One region of the Erwinia sp. LJJL01 genome, then DNA from elsewhere that is predicted to be linked to it. Evidence: predicted binding sites of a transcription regulator. Region 1 holds the regulator's gene; each other region holds the start of a gene.

Region 1 (4,215 bases):
GTTCGTTGCCCAGCAGTAGCTGTAACGCGCTCTGGTAGGTCTCCAGCGCATCGTGCGCATTCTGGCGCAGCAGCCCGCTCTGCCACTGCGGCCACAGCCAGATCATGCCGCCAAAGGCAATCAGGCAGCCCATCAGCGTATCCATCAGGCGCGGCAGCAGGAACTGCGCGCCGTTCAGCGACAGCAGCTGCAGCGTGTACACCGCCGTGACGGTAAAGCCTACCGTGGCCCAGCCATAAAACTTGCGGATAAACAGATAGCTCACCAGGGTAATCACCAGCATGATGCTCAGTATCCACGGCTCCGGCACGTGCATGCCCAGCGTCCCGGCGGCAACCGCCAGCCCGGCCAGCGTGCCGAGCGCTCGGTGCTGGATGCGCACGCGGGTGGCGCTATAGCCGTTCAGGCTGACGAACATCACGGTCATCAGGATCCAGTACGGTTTCGGCAGGTTGAAGAACAGCGCCAGCGAACTGGCAAAGGTCAGCATCACCGCGAAGCGCGCAGCGGTGCGCAGCGCGGCCGATTTCAGCGACAGATAGCTCTTCAGCGCCCGCAGCAGCGGCAGGCGGCGCTGACGGTCGGCCATCAGGTCGCGGCGGTAGAGCGGGTGCTGAGTGCGCAGTACGCGGCCAATGCGGCTGAAGTGGTAGTAGCAGAAGTTACCGACCGGGTTATCCGGGTGCTGGCGGGCGATCTTCTCCAGCGCCTGCAGCTGTTTATCCATGGTGAAACGCTCGGCGAAGCGATGGTAGAGAATATCATCGGCCAGTACCCGCAGCCGCGCAGCAATGGTCTGCGCATTCCAGCGGATCACCGCCTCGGCGTGGCTTTTCTCCACCAGTTTCTGCACCTCTTCCGGCTGATGCAGGCTGACGGCAATGTGCTCCTGTAAATCCAGCGCCACCTGAAAAGCCCGCGTCAGGCGCTGATAATGGCTGTCGCGGTTGGCAGAAAGCATATGCATCTGCTGGTAGCAGGTGTTGATCAGATCGACCGCTTTTTGCTGACGTGCCAGCAGGGGAGGCAGGGCGGTTTGTGGATCGGTGAGTTTGGTCAGCAGGGTATATTTTGCTTCGCAGTAGTCAGCCAGCTCGCGATACAGCAGGCTGAGCGTTTCACGCATCGGCTGCTCTTTCCACAGCCAGAACCAGAACCAGTTAAACGCGCCGTACCAGACGGTGCCGAGGATATACAGCAGCGGGGGTTCCCACATCGGCATGCGCCCGGCGAGGCTGAGGGTGAAGATGGCGGCAATCAGCGAAGCAGGCAGCAGGCGGGCGTGCAGCGGACTGATCTCCCCGGTGACGCCAAGCAGCAGCGCCATCACCAGCAGGATCGCCGGCAGCGGAACGCCTTCAGCGCCCGCAAACTGGATCAGGAAACTGCTGAAGGCAAACAGGCTGCCGCCAACGATCAGGCGTTTGAAGAAGCGTTTATGGGGGGTATCGAGACCGGCGTTGTTGCAGCAGGCGGGCACTAAAGAGAACAGCAGGCCGCGTTGCAGGTCGCCCAGCAGCCAGCCAATCGCCACCGGCAGACACAGCACCAGCGTCTGTCTCAGGGCATAGTTTACTTCGGGGTGATAGATGATTCTCCGCCACATGCGCTGCACCAAATAAAAAAGGCGCGACAGGGATGTCGCGCCGTGAGTTCAGCGCCGGTTAGCGTGTGCCGTAAACGACGATAGTCTTACCGTGTGCAGAGATCAGGTTTTGATCTTCCAGCATTTTCAGAATACGGCCGACGGTTTCACGAGAGCAGCCGACAATCTGGCCAATCTCCTGGCGGGTAATCTTAATCTGCATGCCATCCGGGTGGGTCATGGCATCCGGCTGTTTCGCCAGGTTCAGCAGCGTCTGCGCAATGCGGCCCGTCACGTCGAGGAAAGCTAAGTTGCCCACTTTCTCAGACGTCACCTGCAGGCGACGCGCCATCTGTGATGAGAGGCGCATCAGGATGTCAGGATTCACCTGAATCAGCTGACGGAATTTTTTATAAGATATTTCAGCCACTTCACAGGCGCTCTTCGCACGTACCCACGCGCTACGCTCCTGACCCTCTTCAAAGAGGCCCAGTTCACCGATGAAATCACCCTGATTGAGGTAAGAGAGGATCATCTCTTTGCCTTCTTCATCCTTGATCAGCACCGCTACCGCGCCTTTGACGATGTAGTAGAGGGTTTCCGCTTTTTCACCTTGATGGATCAGCGTGCTTTTGGATGGATATTTGTGAATATGGCAATGTGACAGGAACCATTCGAGAGTCGGGTCTGTTTGCGGTTTGCCGAGAACCATTCGCTATTATCCTCTGTTGTAATCGAGCCTAATGTCACCCGTCATTTTGCAATGCTTAGGGTGCACAGGGGGGTATTCCCTGTCAGGCGTAGAAATATTCAAGCGTTCCCATAGGAAAATTTTTCCGGGCCTCTGATCAGAGCTTGGCTCGTTTTGTCGTCCCGTATTTCTCGTGCATCGAAGTGCCGACGAAATATTACAGCTTTGTTTGTAGCACAGCTTGCACGCACTGTCTTCTGTTGTCTCGCTTCAGCATAGTGGGAAAAAGTCCTGAAAGGGGACCTGGCTGCGCAACAGCATGCGGCAATATACCAATAAATTATTGATATTAATCATAAAGAAAAGATTAATTTTCAGAATTTATGCCGGTGTGTGCGTAAAAAAAATGTTATCAGCATGTTAAGTGCAACGATGGATGAATTGCTATGGTTCAATTTATAACCGATTGTGGAATTCAAATCTAACAGATTGATTCTTCAGATTTATTACAGGATCGCGTTATGAAAGTGACTTCGCATGCATTAATGCTCTGCCTGCTGTTTATGGGCTATGTCCTTGTCTATCTGGATAAAACGGTGATGGGCTTTGTGCTATTACCCCTTCGCCAGGAGTTCCATCTCGCGCCGCAGCAGGTGGGATATATCGGTGGCATCTTCTTCCTCGCTTATGCGCTGTTTCAGTTTCCCGCCGGCTGGTTAAACGATCGCATAGGCTACCGGCGCATGCTGGTGCTCTCGCTGTCGTTGCTTGGGCTGTGTGCGCTGCTGTTTGGCTGGCTCGGTGTCACCTTTGCTCTGCTGCTGAGCTTTCGTTTTATGGCGGGGATCGGCCACTCGGGTTATCCAAGCGCCAGCGCGAAAGCCGTAAGTGCCAATTTTGCGCTGCATCACCGCACCTTCGCCCAGTCGCTGCTGCTCTCCTCCTCCGGGCTGGCGATGGCCATCGGGCCGCTGCTGGCGGTATGGGCGCTGGATAAAATGAACTGGCATCACGCCTATATGATCCTGGCCGTGCTGGTGCTGATGGTAGCCGCGAGCATGGTGCTGCTGTTGCCGCGCTCGCCGCGGGTGATCCTCATTCCAGCTGGCGAAGTCGGCCTGCACAGTGCGCTACGCCAGCCGCTTTTATGGCAGCTGTTCTGCACTAACTTTCTGCTGAATGTGCCGGTTTACGGCCTGGTGAGCTGGCTGCCCAGCTTTCTCACTCATCGCGGACTGCCGCTCTCCGCCGTCGGGCAGATGATGAGCATTTCCGGGGTTGGTAGCGCACTGACATCGGTGGCTGGCGGCTGGCTGGTGGGGCGTTATCTGGCCGGGCGTGAACCCTGGGTAATCTGCCTGGCGTCGCTGATTGCGGCGGCGGGGATGCTGATGATTTACCTCTCCTCCAGCGTGCTGATGAGCACAATCGGCCTCTGTATTACCAATGCGGCCCTTATCGGCACCTTTATCACCACCTTTACGCTGCCGATGAAGCGTTTTCCGCTCGCGGTGACCGGCTCGATTATCGGTTTACTGAATGCCGGAGGAGTACTGGGCGGCTTCGTCGGGCCGATTGTGATGGGCTATTTAGTGGCCGCTGGCCATGGCACTTACCTTGGTGCCTTTCTGTTTCTGATGATAGCGATACTGCTGGCGGGACTGGCTCTTCTGCCGGGCAGCCGGCGTGCTTACCTCTCTTCCTTAAACCCGGAGTTATCATGAACACTGAAACGTTAAGCAAGGAAATCACCGACAAAGTGCTGGTGTGGCGGCGTCATATTCATGCCAATGCCGAACTCTCATTCCATGAGCATGGCACCGCAGATTATGTCGCTGCTGAACTGGCGAAGTTTGGCCCGTTAAAAATTAAACGGCCAACGCCAACCAGCGTGGTGGCGGAACTGCCGGGCGCGCGCAGCGGCCCATGCGTCGCGCTG
Region 2 (4,215 bases), 1.1 Mb from region 1:
CAGCCTGTTTACCGGTCGTAAAAAACTCTAGTTTCCAAACGTTACATCTGAGAGCAAGAAGCGCCTCACAGATTTGACTGATAACAGGTATCCTCTCTTTTTCATCTGAGAGGATACCTGGCTTGGGCATACGCATCCCGATAACCCTCGGCAATATCGAGCCGCTGGCGTTAAAACCTTTCACCCCGGGCAGAATTGCTCTGGTGTGCGAAGGGGGTGGGCAGCGCGGTATCTTCACCGCGGGAGTGCTGGATGAGTTTCAGCGTGCTCACTTCAATCCTTTCGACCTGATGCTCGGCACCTCCGCCGGGGCACAAAACCTTTCCGCTTTCGTCTGCGCACAGCCCGGCTACGCGCGGCGCGTCATCACCCGCTACACCACCAGTAAACTGTTTTTTGACCCGATGCGCTTTGTGCGCGGTGGTCATTTGATCGATCTCGACTGGCTGGTGGATATTACCCGTTCTGAGTTCCCGCTGGCGCTCAGCGCTGCCGAAAAAATGTTTGCTGACGGGCGCGAATTTTATATGTGCGCCTGCCGTAGCGACGACTACACCCCAAGCTACTTCGCGCCGACGGCGGATAACTGGCACGACATTATTAAAGCCTCCAGCGCTATTCCCGGTTTTTATCGCCCCGGGGTGGATCTGGCGGGCGTCAGCTATCTGGACGGCGGTATTCGGGATGCGATCCCGGTGCGTGAAGCGGCGCGGCGCGGGGCAGATACCATTGTGGTGATCCGCACGGTCCCCTCTCAGATGACCTATACTCCGCAGTGGCTGAAGCGCGTGGAGCGCTGGCTGAGTGAGGGCGCTTTGCAGCCGCTGATCAACATTATGCAGGTGCACGAAGAGAGCTATCACCAAATCCAGAGCTTTATCGATAACCCGCCGGATAATCTGCGCATTATTGAGATCTACCCGCCACGCCCGCTCGCCAGTATGGCACTCGGCAGCCGGGTCGCCTCACTGAATAAAGATTATCATCTGGGCCGCCGCTGCGGGCGTTACTTCCTCGCCACCGTCGGCCAGTGGCTGAATGGCGGTGACAGCGTGGTGCGTCGCCATATTGTGGTGCCTCCTGCGCCGGTGGCGAATGAGCCGGATCGCCAGGGGATTATTCTCGACCCGCTGGTGGGTAATGAAACCGATTACGATAAAGGATCGCTGGCATGACAATGCGTTTTGTCGATACCCACTGTCACTTTGATTTTCCGCCGTTTGTCGGTGACGAGGCCGCCAGCCTGGCGCGTGCCGCCGCTGCCGGGGTGGAGAAGATCATTGCGGTGGGCGTGTCGGCGCAGCGCTTTGCCGGCGTGCTGGCGCTGGCAAAGCAGCATGACGCTGTCTATGCCGCGCTGGGCATGCACCCGATGGCGATTGCCGAACACGGTGAGCCGCAGCTGGCAGCGCTGGAGCAGCAGCTAAAATCACGCCCGCCAAAGCTTGTGGCGATCGGGGAGATCGGCCTCGATCTGTTTATCGAAAACCCGCAGTTTGAACGCCAGCAGGCGCTGCTGGATGCGCAGCTGCGGCTGGCGCGTGATTACGATCTGCCGGTGATCCTGCATTCGCGCCGCACCCATGACAAACTGGCGCTGCACCTGCGGCGCATTGCGCTGCCGCGCCGTGGCGTGGTGCACGGCTTTGCCGGCAGCGAACAGCAGGCGCTGGCCTTTATTCGCGCCGGATATTCTATTGGCGTCGGTGGCACCATCACCTATGAACGCGCCAGCAAAACCCGCAATACCCTTGCCCGCCTGCCGCTCTCTTCGCTGCTGCTGGAAACCGACTCCCCCGATATGCCGCTGCAGGGCTTTCAAGGCCAGCCCAACCGCCCGGAACGGGTAAAAGAGGTGTGGCAGGCCCTGTGTGAACTGCGCCCCGAATCCCCTGAGCAAATTGCTGAAACCCTGCGCCAAAACACCCGCACGCTCTTTGGCCTGTGAAGCACGGGCTACACTTCTGAGAGACCTGTTTTGCCTTGAAGATGAAATGTTATAATTATAACATTTTCCAATGGCTCGCTGTGGCCGCCTTACTGCGCGCCGTTCCGGGCGTAATGGCGGTTAAATTGTGATTGCTGTCACTATTCATGCAATAATGGTGCAACTGTCATCTTTTTAATGTGAAACTACCCGCAAAATAGCTCGCCACGGGCTGTTATAATTTTAACATTATCAGGTGCGCTGACCGTGCCTGCTGCTAAATTGTCTGGAGACAACCATGTCCGATGTAAAAACTCAGGCGCTGCGCGCGCTGCAGCTGATGGATCTCACCACCCTGAACGACGATGACACCGATGCGAAAGTGATCGCGCTGTGCCATCAGGCGAAATCCCCGGCCGGAAACACCGCCGCCATCTGCATCTACCCGCGCTTTATCCCGATTGCGCGTAAAACGCTGCGCGAGCAGGGTACCCCGGATATCCGCATCGCTACCGTCACCAACTTCCCACACGGTAACGACGATATTGATATCGCGCTGGCGGAAACCCGTGCTGCTATCGCTTACGGCGCGGACGAAGTGGACGTGGTATTCCCGTACCGTGCGCTGATTGCCGGTAATGAAACCGTCGGCTTCGAGCTGGTAAAAGCCTGTAAAGATGCCTGCTCTGCGGCAAACGTGCTGTTAAAAGTGATTATTGAAACCGGTGAGCTGAAAGAGGAAGCGCTGATCCGTAAAGCCTCCGAAATTGCCATCAAAGCGGGTGCGGACTTTATCAAAACCTCGACCGGTAAAGTGCCGGTCAATGCGACGCCAGAAGTCGCAGAGATTATGATGCGCGTGATTGCCGAGCAGGGCGTGAAGCAGCAGGTGGGCTTTAAGCCTGCTGGCGGCGTGCGCACCGCTGACGATGCGGCGATCTACCTCAAGCTGGCCGATGACATCCTGGGGGCGGGGTGGGCCGATGCGCGCCATTTCCGCTTTGGCGCTTCCAGCCTGTTAGCCAGCCTGCTGAACGCGGCAGGGCACAGCGGTGCAACCAGCGACAGCAAATATTAATTCCGGCATGCGGGTCAGGCATGCCTGACCCCTACGACGGTGCATAACTCGCCGCCGTCGGGCATGCCGATGCGAGACGGCGGCACAGGCAAACGTGCTGTTTACCCGCAGGGGCCGGGCATGCCCGGCCCGTAAATCCGTTGTTCGATTTTCAACTTAAATACCGGGGGTTAGCGTGTTCCTGCCACAAGAAATTATTCGCAAAAAACGTGATGGTCAGGCGCTGAGCGAAGAAGAGATCCGCTTTTTTATCAACGGCGTGCGCGACAACACGGTGTCAGAAGGGCAGATTGCCGCGCTGGCAATGACCATCTACTTCCACGATATGTCGCTGCCGGAGCGCGTGGCGCTGACCATGGCGATGCGTGATTCTGGTTCGGTACTGAACTGGAAGGCGCTGAACCTCAATGGCCCGGTGGTGGATAAGCACTCCACCGGCGGCGTCGGCGACGTGACCTCGCTGATGCTGGGCCCGATGGTGGCGGCCTGCGGCGGCTACGTGCCGATGATCTCCGGGCGTGGCCTGGGGCACACCGGCGGCACGCTGGACAAGCTGGAAGCGATCCCCGGTTTTGACATTTTCCCGGAAGATGACCGCTTCCGTCAGATTATTAAAGACGTTGGCGTGGCGATTATCGGCCAGACTAACTCGCTGGCGCCGGCGGATAAACGCTTCTACGCCACGCGCGATATCACCGCGACCGTCGACTCTATTCCGCTGATTACCGCCTCGATCCTCGCGAAAAAACTGGCTGAAGGGCTGGATGCACTGGTGATGGATGTGAAAGTGGGGTCCGGCGCGTTTATGCCGACCTATGAACTGTCGGAATCGCTGGCGCAGGCGATAGTCGGCGTGGCCAACGGCGCGGGTTGCAAAACCACCGCGCTGCTGACCGATATGAACCAGGTGCTGGCCTCCAGCGCCGGCAATGCGCTGGAAGTGCGCGAAGCGGTGCAGTTCCTCACCGGGGCTTACCGCAACCCGCGCCTGCTGGAGGTGACGATGGCGCTGTGCAGCGAAATGCTGATCTCCGGCGGCCTGGCCGCGACGGCGCAGGAGGCGCAGGCGAAGCTGCAGGCGGTGCTGGACAATGGCCGTGCCGCCGAAATCTTCGGCCGCATGGTGGCGGCGCAAAAAGGTCCGCTGGACTTTATCGAGCGTATGGACCACTACCTGCCCGCGCCGATGCTGAGCAAAGCGGTGTATGCC
Region 3 (4,215 bases), 530 kb from region 1:
CAGTTTTTTCGCCGCTTCAACGAAATCTGGCTCGTACAGTGATTTACCGACGTTGTTGTCGATAGCCACGAAGGTGTTAGCAATACCACCGCCAACAATCACGGTGTCAGCAATCTTCACCAGCGAGTTCAGCACGTCAAACTTAGTGGAGACTTTTGAACCGCCAACCACTGCCACCATTGGGCGTGCAGGGGTTTTCAGGGCTTTACCCAGCGCTTCCAGTTCGTTGGCCAGCAGCGGGCCAGCACAGGCGATTGGGGCAAATTTACCCACGCCGTGCGTTGAAGCCTGTGCGCGGTGCGCGGTGCCGAAGGCGTCCATCACGTAGACGTCGCACAGGGCCGCGTATTTTTTAGAGAGCGCTTCGTCGTCTTTCTTTTCGCCCTTGTTAAAACGAACGTTTTCCAGGACCACCAGCTTGCCGGCTTCCAGCTCAACGCCGTCGAGGTACTCTTTCGCCAGGGAGACGTTTTCCGCGCCCAGCTTATCTTTCAGGTAGTTCACTACCGGCAGCAGTGAGAACTCTTCGTTGTATTCACCTTCGGTCGGGCGACCAAGGTGGGAGGTTACCATCACTTTTGCGCCCTGCTTCAGGGCCGCTTCGATGGTCGGCAATGAAGCACGAATTCGTGCATCAGACGTCACTTTCCCTTCTTTCACTGGCACGTTTAAATCGGAGCGAATTAGTACGCGTTTACCAGCAAGATCCAGATCGGTCATCTTAATTACAGACATGGTGAATCCTCTCGTTTAACTCTTAAGTTTTACAGGCGCAAACCGCGCCCTACCTGAAACCGCTTGCGGCCATCGCTAACGTGGTATCAATCATCCGGTTAGCAAAGCCCCATTCGTTGTCGCACCAGACTAAAGTCTTAATCAGGTGCTGACCGCTGACCCGCGTCTGCGTGCCGTCCACTATGGCACTGTGCGGATCGTGGTTAAAATCTATCGAGACTAACGGTAATTCCGTATAGTCAACTATACCACTAAATGCCCCTTCTGACGCACTTTGCAGCAGGGCGTTGACCTCACATGCCTTTACCGCATCACGCACGCTGACGCTCAGGTCAATGGCCGTCACGTTGATGGTCGGCACGCGCACCGCAATCGCTTCGAAGCGATCGTTAAATTTCGGAAAAATACGCGTAATGCCGGCGGCCAGTCGGGTGTCGACCGGAATAATCGACTGGCTGGCAGCGCGGGTGCGCCGTAAATCCGGGTGATAAGCATCAATCACCTGCTGGTCATGCATCGCCGAATGAATCGTGGTGACGGTGCCGGACTCAATACCCCAGGCATCATCCAGCAGCTTGATAATCGGAATGATGCAGTTAGTGGTACAGGAAGCATTCGACACCAGCAAATGCTCCGGCAGCAGCGCTTTCTCATTCACGCCGTAAACCACGGTGGCGTCCAGATCGTGGCCGCCCGGGTGAGAGAACAACACCTTTTTCGCCCCAGAGTGCAGGTGGGCTTCACCATCGGCACGGCTGCCATAAACGCCGGTACAGTCAAGCACGACATCAACATTCAGCTCTCGCCACGGCAGGTGCTCGATTTCTGCCACATGCAGCAGGCGGATGGTGTCATCCCCTACCGTCAGCAGGTCGCGCTCCTGACGCACGTCCCAGGCGAATCGCCCGTGGCTGGTATCGTATTTCAGCAAATGTGCCATGCCCGCGGCGTCCGCCAGCTCATTGATGGCGACGACCGTAATTTCAGCACGTCGCCCGGTCTCGTACAGCGCGCGTAAAACATTGCGCCCAATGCGACCAAACCCGTTTATGGCAATGCGAACCGTCATATTACTCCTGCACCAGAATTCACCGTAAAATCGGACAATTAGCCTGAGCCAGCCGTGGCGATTTGTACAGCAGATTCTTATCGAATGGTCGGCGAAAATAACAGGGCCCACTGACAACTGAAACGCTTCAGCCAGAATAATAGAAGTCAGGAATAATAGGAATGACTGGGATCAATTGCGGCGCGTAAGTTTGGATCTACGTCACAAATTTAGAATTTATCGGTGGGAACAAAAAAGGGGCGGGTATGCCCGCCCCCTACGCTATAACATCCTGAGGCGAGGCATGCCTCGCCCGCTGCGTGATTACAGCAGCGCTTTCGCTTTAGCGACCACGTTATCCACGGTGAAGCCAAACAGGTCGAACAGCTTCTCGGCCGGTGCAGACTCGCCGAAGCTGGTCATACCGACGATGGCACCGTTCAGGCCGGTGTATTTGAACCAGTAATCTGCGATACCGGCTTCAATCGCCACGCGCGCGCTGACAGCTTTCGGCAGCACCGATTCACGGTAAGCGGCATCCTGCTTGTCGAAGGCATCAGTAGACGGCATGGAAACCACGCGCGCCTTACGGCCTTCAGCAGTCAGCTGCTCATAAGCGCCCACCGCCAGCTCAACTTCTGAACCGGTAGCGATGAAGATGACCTCCGGCGTACCGTCGCAATCTTTCAGCACGTAAGCACCACGCGCAACGTTAGCCAGCTGCTCAGCGGTACGATCCTGCTGTGCCAGGTTCTGACGCGACAGGATCAGCGCAGTTGGGCCATCCTGACGTTCGATGCCATATTTCCACGCAATCGCCGACTCAACCTGGTCACACGGGCGCCAGGTGCTCATGTTCGGCGTCACGCGCAGGCTCGCCAGCTGCTCTACCGGCTGGTGAGTTGGGCCATCTTCGCCCAGACCGATAGAGTCATGGGTATAGACCATCACCTGACGGATCTTCATCAGTGCAGCCATACGCACCGCATTACGGGCATATTCGACAAACATCAGGAAGGTCGCGGTGTACGGCAGGAAACCACCGTGCAGGGTGATACCGTTAGCGATAGCGGTCATACCGAATTCGCGCACGCCGTAATGGATGTAGTTACCCGCTGCATCTTCGTTGATTGGCTTAGAACCAGACCACATCGTCAGGTTGCTTGGCGCCAGGTCAGCGGAGCCGCCCAGATATTCCGGCAGCAGTTTGCCAAAGGCTTCGATGGCATTCTGTGACGCTTTACGGCTGGCGATTTTCGCCGGGTTCGCCTGTAGCTGTTCAACAAACTTCTGCGACTCAGCAGCCCAGTTTGCCGGCAGCTCGTTATTCATGCGGCGCTTGAACTCAGCGGCCAGCTCCGGGAAGGCTTTAGCGTAGGCAGCAAACTTCTCGTCCCATGCAGCTTCTTTCGCCTGGCCCGCTTCTTTCGCGTCCCACTGTGCATAGATGTCTGAAGGAATTTCAAACGGCGCGTGGTTCCAGCCCAGCTGCTTACGGGTCAGTGCAATCTCTTCATCGCCCAGCGGCGCACCGTGGGAGTCGTGAGTACCGGCTTTGTTCGGCGAACCGAAGCCAATAACCGTTTTGCACATCAGCAGGGAAGGCTTATCGCTCACCGCTTTGGCTTCTTCCACCGCTTTCTTAATCGCGTCCGCATCATGACCGTCCACGCCGCGCACCACGTGCCAGCCGTAAGACTCGAAGCGCTGCGCGGTGTCATCGGTGAACCAGCCATCAATGTGGCCGTCGATGGAGATACCGTTGTCATCATAGAACGCGACCAGTTTACCCAGCTTCAGCGTACCCGCCAGCGAGCACACTTCGTGCGAGATGCCTTCCATCATGCAGCCGTCGCCCATGAACACGTAGGTGTTATGGTCAACAATATCGTGGCCCGGACGGTTAAACTGCGCGGCCAGCGTGCGTTCTGCAATAGCAAAACCGACCGCGTTGGCGATACCCTGGCCCAGTGGACCGGTGGTGGTTTCCACGCCTACGGTGTAGCCGTATTCAGGGTGACCTGGGGTTTTGGAGTGCAGCTGACGGAAGTTAGCCAGTTCACTGATTGGCAGATCGTAACCGCTGAGGTGCAGCAGGCTATAGATCAGCATTGAGCCGTGGCCGTTTGACAGCACGAAGCGGTCGCGGTCTGCCCACAGCGGGTTAGTCGGGTTGTGATTCAGGAAGTCACGCCACAGAACTTCGGCGATATCGGCCATGCCCATTGGGGCGCCCGGGTGGCCGGATTTGGCTTTTTGCACCGCATCCATACTCAATGCGCGAATGGCGTTGGCAAGCTCTTTACGAGAAGACATTTTCTACTCCAGGTCGGATTTAACGCTTCGCCGTCCTTAACCTATTGTAATGAATGAGTTATCAGGCAAAGCCGAAGGAAAGTCGACAATCAATGTACATGAAACACGGGTAACAT
Region 4 (4,215 bases), 290 kb from region 1:
TAGCGCTATCACTGCGTTTGGCCAGCCCTTTGGCAATGCCAGCGGCAATGCGCTCAAGGATCTGTGGGCCAACTGCCGTGGTAACGATATCAACCTCTGCGACCAGCGTGATAATGTCATCGCTGGTGCTGTTAACCGCGTTTACCCCTTTAACGATCTCAACCTGCGCCTGCTCACCGACGACGTGAACCGGATATTCTCCGCGCGCGTTGAGGGCATCCAGTACCACCTGATTCACATCCGCGAAGGTGAGCTGTATACCGGCATCCGCCAGCAGTTTACCGATAAAGCCACGGCCGATATTTCCGGCGCCAAAATGTAATGCTTTCATAATTATTCCCGTATCAAAAATGGAAAGGTCGGGCATGCCCAAAGCAAAAAAGGGCCGGGCATGCCCAGCCCCCAGGGAGGTATTAACTTCAACCGGCTCAGGCGCTGGTTTTACCTGACAGCAGGTCGAGAACTTCCTGCACGTCGGTGGTGCTGGCCAGGCGGGCAATCACGCTGTCATCGTCGAGCGCGTTAGTCAGGCTGGTAATCACCTGGATGTGTTCGTTATTGCGCGCGGCAATACCGATCACCAGGCGGGCAATATCTTCCGGCTCTTCACCGAAGTGAACGCCCTGCGGATACTGACAGAACACGACGCCGGTTTTCAGCACGCGGTCTTTCGCTTCCACGGTGCCGTGCGGCACGGCAATGGATTCGCCGAGGTAGGTTGGCGTCAGTTTTTCACGCGCCAGCATCGCCTCCACATATTCCGGCTCAACGTAGCCGCCTTTCACCAGCTGCTCACCGGCAAAGCGGATCGCCTGCTCTTTATCCGTCGCAACGTTGCCGAGGAAGATGTTGCTGGCGCTCAGTTTGAACAGGTGGTCCTGGCCATCATCGAAGCTGTCGTTCAGCGTCGCGCTGACTTTCTCACGATGGTCGGCGCTGCGTCCGGCTTCCACCAGGCGTGCCGTCAGGTCGGTATACAGGCCGCTGTCGAGGAAGTTAGTCAGCGAGATATGCTGGGCATGAGGGGCCTGGCGCATCGCACGTTCGGTCAGGTCGCGGTGGGTGATCACCAGGTCAACGTCGCCCGGCAGGCTGTTAATCGCCATATTGGTAACGGAAACCGCAGTCAGACCAGCATCGTTCACTTTCTTGCGCAGCACGCCTGCACCCATGGCGCTGGAGCCCATACCGGCATCACAGGCAACGATGATTTTGCGCACGTGGCTCAGGTCACCGTGCAGGCCATCAGCAGCGGCAACGCCGGCCGCACTCTGACCTTTAGACTGGGCTTTCATCTCCTGCACACGGCGAGCCGCGGCTTCAATATCGTCATCTTCTTTCACTTTGCTGGTTTTCAGCAGGATGGCAGAGACCACGAAGGAGACAGCAAAAGCAGCGACAATCGCGGCGATGTTCGCGAAGTAGGCGCCTTTTGGCGTCATTGCCAGCACCGCCAGGATAGAGCCCGGAGAAGCCGGGGACACCAGGCCGCCGTTCAGCAGAGTCAGCGTGAACACGCCGGTCATACCACCGAGGATAACCGCCAGAATCAGGCGCGGGTTCATCAGCACGTACGGGAAGTAGATTTCGTGGATACCACCGAAGAAGTGGATGATTGCCGCGCCACCGGCGGACTGTTTGGCATTGCCGCGGCCGAAGAACATATACGCCATCAGCACGCCCATACCCGGGCCTGGGTTCGCTTCAATCAGGAAGAAGATCGACTTACCGGCTTCGCTGGCCTGCTGGATACCCAGCGGCGAGAAGATACCGTGGTTGATGGCGTTATTCAGGAACAGAATTTTAGCTGGCTCAACGAAGATAGAGGTCAGCGGCAGCAGGTTGTTCTGCACCATCAGATTCACGCCCGCGGCGAGAATATGCGACAGACCTTCAACCAGTGGACCAATCGCCAGGAAAGCGAGGATGGCCAGCAGCATGCCAATGATACCGGCAGAGAAGTTGTTCACCAGCATCTCGAAGCCAGATTTGATCTTGCCATCAATCTGACGGTCGAAGGTTTTAATTGCCCAGCCGCCCAGTGGACCGGCAATCATCGAGCCGAGGAACATTGGCATGTCGGCACCGACAATCACACCCATGGTGGTAATCGCACCGACCACGCCACCGCGATCGCCGCCAACCAGGCGGCCACCGGTATAACCGATCAGCAGCGGCAGCAGATAGGTAATCATCGGACCAACCAGCTTCGCCATGGTTTCGTTTGGCAGCCATCCGGTTGGAATAAACAGCGCGGTGATAATACCCCAGGCGATAAACGCCCCGATATTCGGCATTACCATGTTGCTCAGAAAGCGACCAAAGTTCTGAACCTTGATCTTGATATCTGATGAGGACATAAACAAACACCCCTTATTGGTACGCGCTGACAATAAGAGAGCGCGTTGATTTTTGTTTTAGACGTGACAGCGGGTTAAACCGTCAGTATCACTGTATGCAGGCGGACTTTATCACGCGGATATGGTGCTGCGTAGCGGCGGGCTAAAGTGTGATACAGATCACTATGAAGGGTGGGGTAGATGGGGTTTTTTAGTGACTAAGATCACATTTATTCACTGTAGCAAAAGGACTTAGCCTGAAAATTAATCAATTATAGCGTATTGATGTGACATGAATCACAAATTAACGTTGTGGCTTTGTAGCATTTTTGTGATTCAAGTCACAAAATATTTTGAGGCAAAACGCGCCAGATCACACTTCATTGGCCGATCAATCTGCCGGTCGACTCTGATGTAATAAAATTACGGCAGGAAATTAATTATTGGCGTGAAAGAGAGAGAAAGGGCCGAAGATCTCCGGCCCTGACGAATGACTTACTGGAAACCACCCTGCAATGCACTTTGTGCCTGCGGCAGCGCCTGAGCATTCGCGCTCAGGTTGCTCATCAACGTGTTGTACTGCGTGGCCTGCTCCTGCGTCGGGAACTGTACCGTCGAGCCGTTGAAGCTGACGCGAGTCCCCTGCTGCTGCAGGAAATCACCCGTCTGTACCGCGTCCTGGCTCAGCGTCTGCAGCGCCGGTAACAGCGGGGCCAGCGAAGCAGCAGGCTGAGTCACCACTTTGTTATAGACGTTGTCATACACCGTCTTCAGCTCTTCCGGCTGCTTAAGGGCACCCTTGCTGCTGTCGGCCTGCGTCTTCGCGGCCTGGATCTGCTGGGCCAGCACGCCCAGTGAACCGCTCGCTTGGCGCAGCGAGTCGCGGCGCGTCAGGTAATCTTGCGGAGTACGGATAGCAGACAGTTCGTCCACCACCGGCTTCAGGCCGGAATCGACCGCTTTATTCACCTGCTGGGAGAAGCCGTAAATAATCGCGTAGTCGCTGACGTAAGCGCCAAATTTCTGCTTCTGATCTTCACTCAGGCTCGGCAGGTGTTCACCGCTGCGCATTGCGGTATTTTGCAGAAAATCGATGAAGGCTTTACGCTGATCGGCTTCTTTGTCGCCACAGCCGGTTAGCTGCAACACCAGAAACAGTGCCATAAATGGCACCAGCAGACGCGTCCAGATGCGTGATGTTCCTGTAGTCATAAAAAATTAACTCCTGTTAACAAGTACTTACCGAATTGGCTGACAGATAAATTCTGGGTAAAGAATAGTCCAATTCACTTTTGATGGATAGCGGATAGCGCGATTCTTCTGATTGTTGTGACCCCAGTTAGCTGATTTTAAGCAAGTTTGAAAAATAAGCATAAAATATGGCTCCGCTTCACAGAATTGATCCCATACTTAAGTCTCTGGCATTTCCCTGTGCTGCCTTAAAAGCTCCCCAGCGGCTGTTGTATGCCAGCATTCAGAACCTGAGACTCAGGTTCTCCCCCCTCTGGTTGTTCACGTGATGTGAGTTTTTGAGGAGTGCTTATGGAGTTGAAAGATCCTATGTCGGAGCTGCTGTCCAGTCTGGAGCAGATAGTGTTAACGCGTGAAGTGATGATGCAGGCCGCACCCGTAGCGAAAAGCGAGGTGAATCTCCCCGAGCCTAAGCGCGTTCGGGAAATTACCGGCATGCAGATAGGTGAGTTTGCCCAGGCATTAGGCGTGAGCGTTTCGTCGGTGAAAAGCTGGGAGGCAAACCGCACCAGGCCATCAGGCAGTGCACAGAAATTAATGAAGTTATTACATTCGAATCCTTGCCTTGGCAGACAGCTGCTGGGCTAGCAGAAGAAACCCGCCCCGAGGCGGGTTTTTGGTTTTT

What was found. The regulator CRP, encoded in region 1, controls carbon source genes, mostly activating them, when cyclic AMP is high. The targets are predictions, from matches to a motif close to ATGTGANNNNNNTCACAT.
Region 2: a site for CRP is predicted at 1,995-2,012, ahead of deoC (deoxyribose-phosphate aldolase). Genes of this name have one in related genera too.
Region 3: a site for CRP is predicted at 1,994-2,011, ahead of epd (erythrose-4-phosphate dehydrogenase). Genes of this name have one in related genera too.
Region 4: a site for CRP is predicted at 2,625-2,642, ahead of ACLI4M_RS09245 (PTS mannitol transporter subunit IICBA). Genes of this name have one in related genera too.

Annotation. Positions count from the first base shown of each region.
Region 1 is NZ_CP178576.1:1,517,911-1,522,125, reverse strand. Features, by position in the region: gene ACLI4M_RS08005 (YccS/YhfK family putative transporter) at 1-1,606, opposite strand, end outside; gene crp (cAMP-activated global transcriptional regulator CRP) at 1,665-2,297, opposite strand; gene ACLI4M_RS07995 (MFS transporter) at 2,798-4,000, shown strand; gene ACLI4M_RS07990 (amidohydrolase) at 3,997-4,215, shown strand, end outside.
Region 2 is NZ_CP178576.1:2,665,252-2,669,466, forward strand. Features, by position in the region: gene ACLI4M_RS13230 (DUF1328 domain-containing protein) at 1-31, shown strand, start outside; gene ACLI4M_RS13235 (patatin-like phospholipase family protein) at 123-1,175, shown strand; gene ACLI4M_RS13240 (TatD family hydrolase) at 1,172-1,948, shown strand; gene deoC (deoxyribose-phosphate aldolase) at 2,226-3,005, shown strand; gene deoA (thymidine phosphorylase) at 3,181-4,215, shown strand, end outside.
Region 3 is NZ_CP178576.1:990,832-995,046, forward strand. Features, by position in the region: gene pgk (phosphoglycerate kinase) at 1-735, opposite strand, end outside; gene epd (erythrose-4-phosphate dehydrogenase) at 785-1,804, opposite strand; gene tkt (transketolase) at 2,108-4,099, opposite strand.
Region 4 is NZ_CP178576.1:1,805,844-1,810,058, reverse strand. Features, by position in the region: gene mtlD (mannitol-1-phosphate 5-dehydrogenase) at 1-331, opposite strand, end outside; gene ACLI4M_RS09245 (PTS mannitol transporter subunit IICBA) at 429-2,360, opposite strand; gene ACLI4M_RS09240 (DUF3053 domain-containing protein) at 2,835-3,551, opposite strand; gene ACLI4M_RS09235 (HTH-type transcriptional regulator) at 3,882-4,178, shown strand.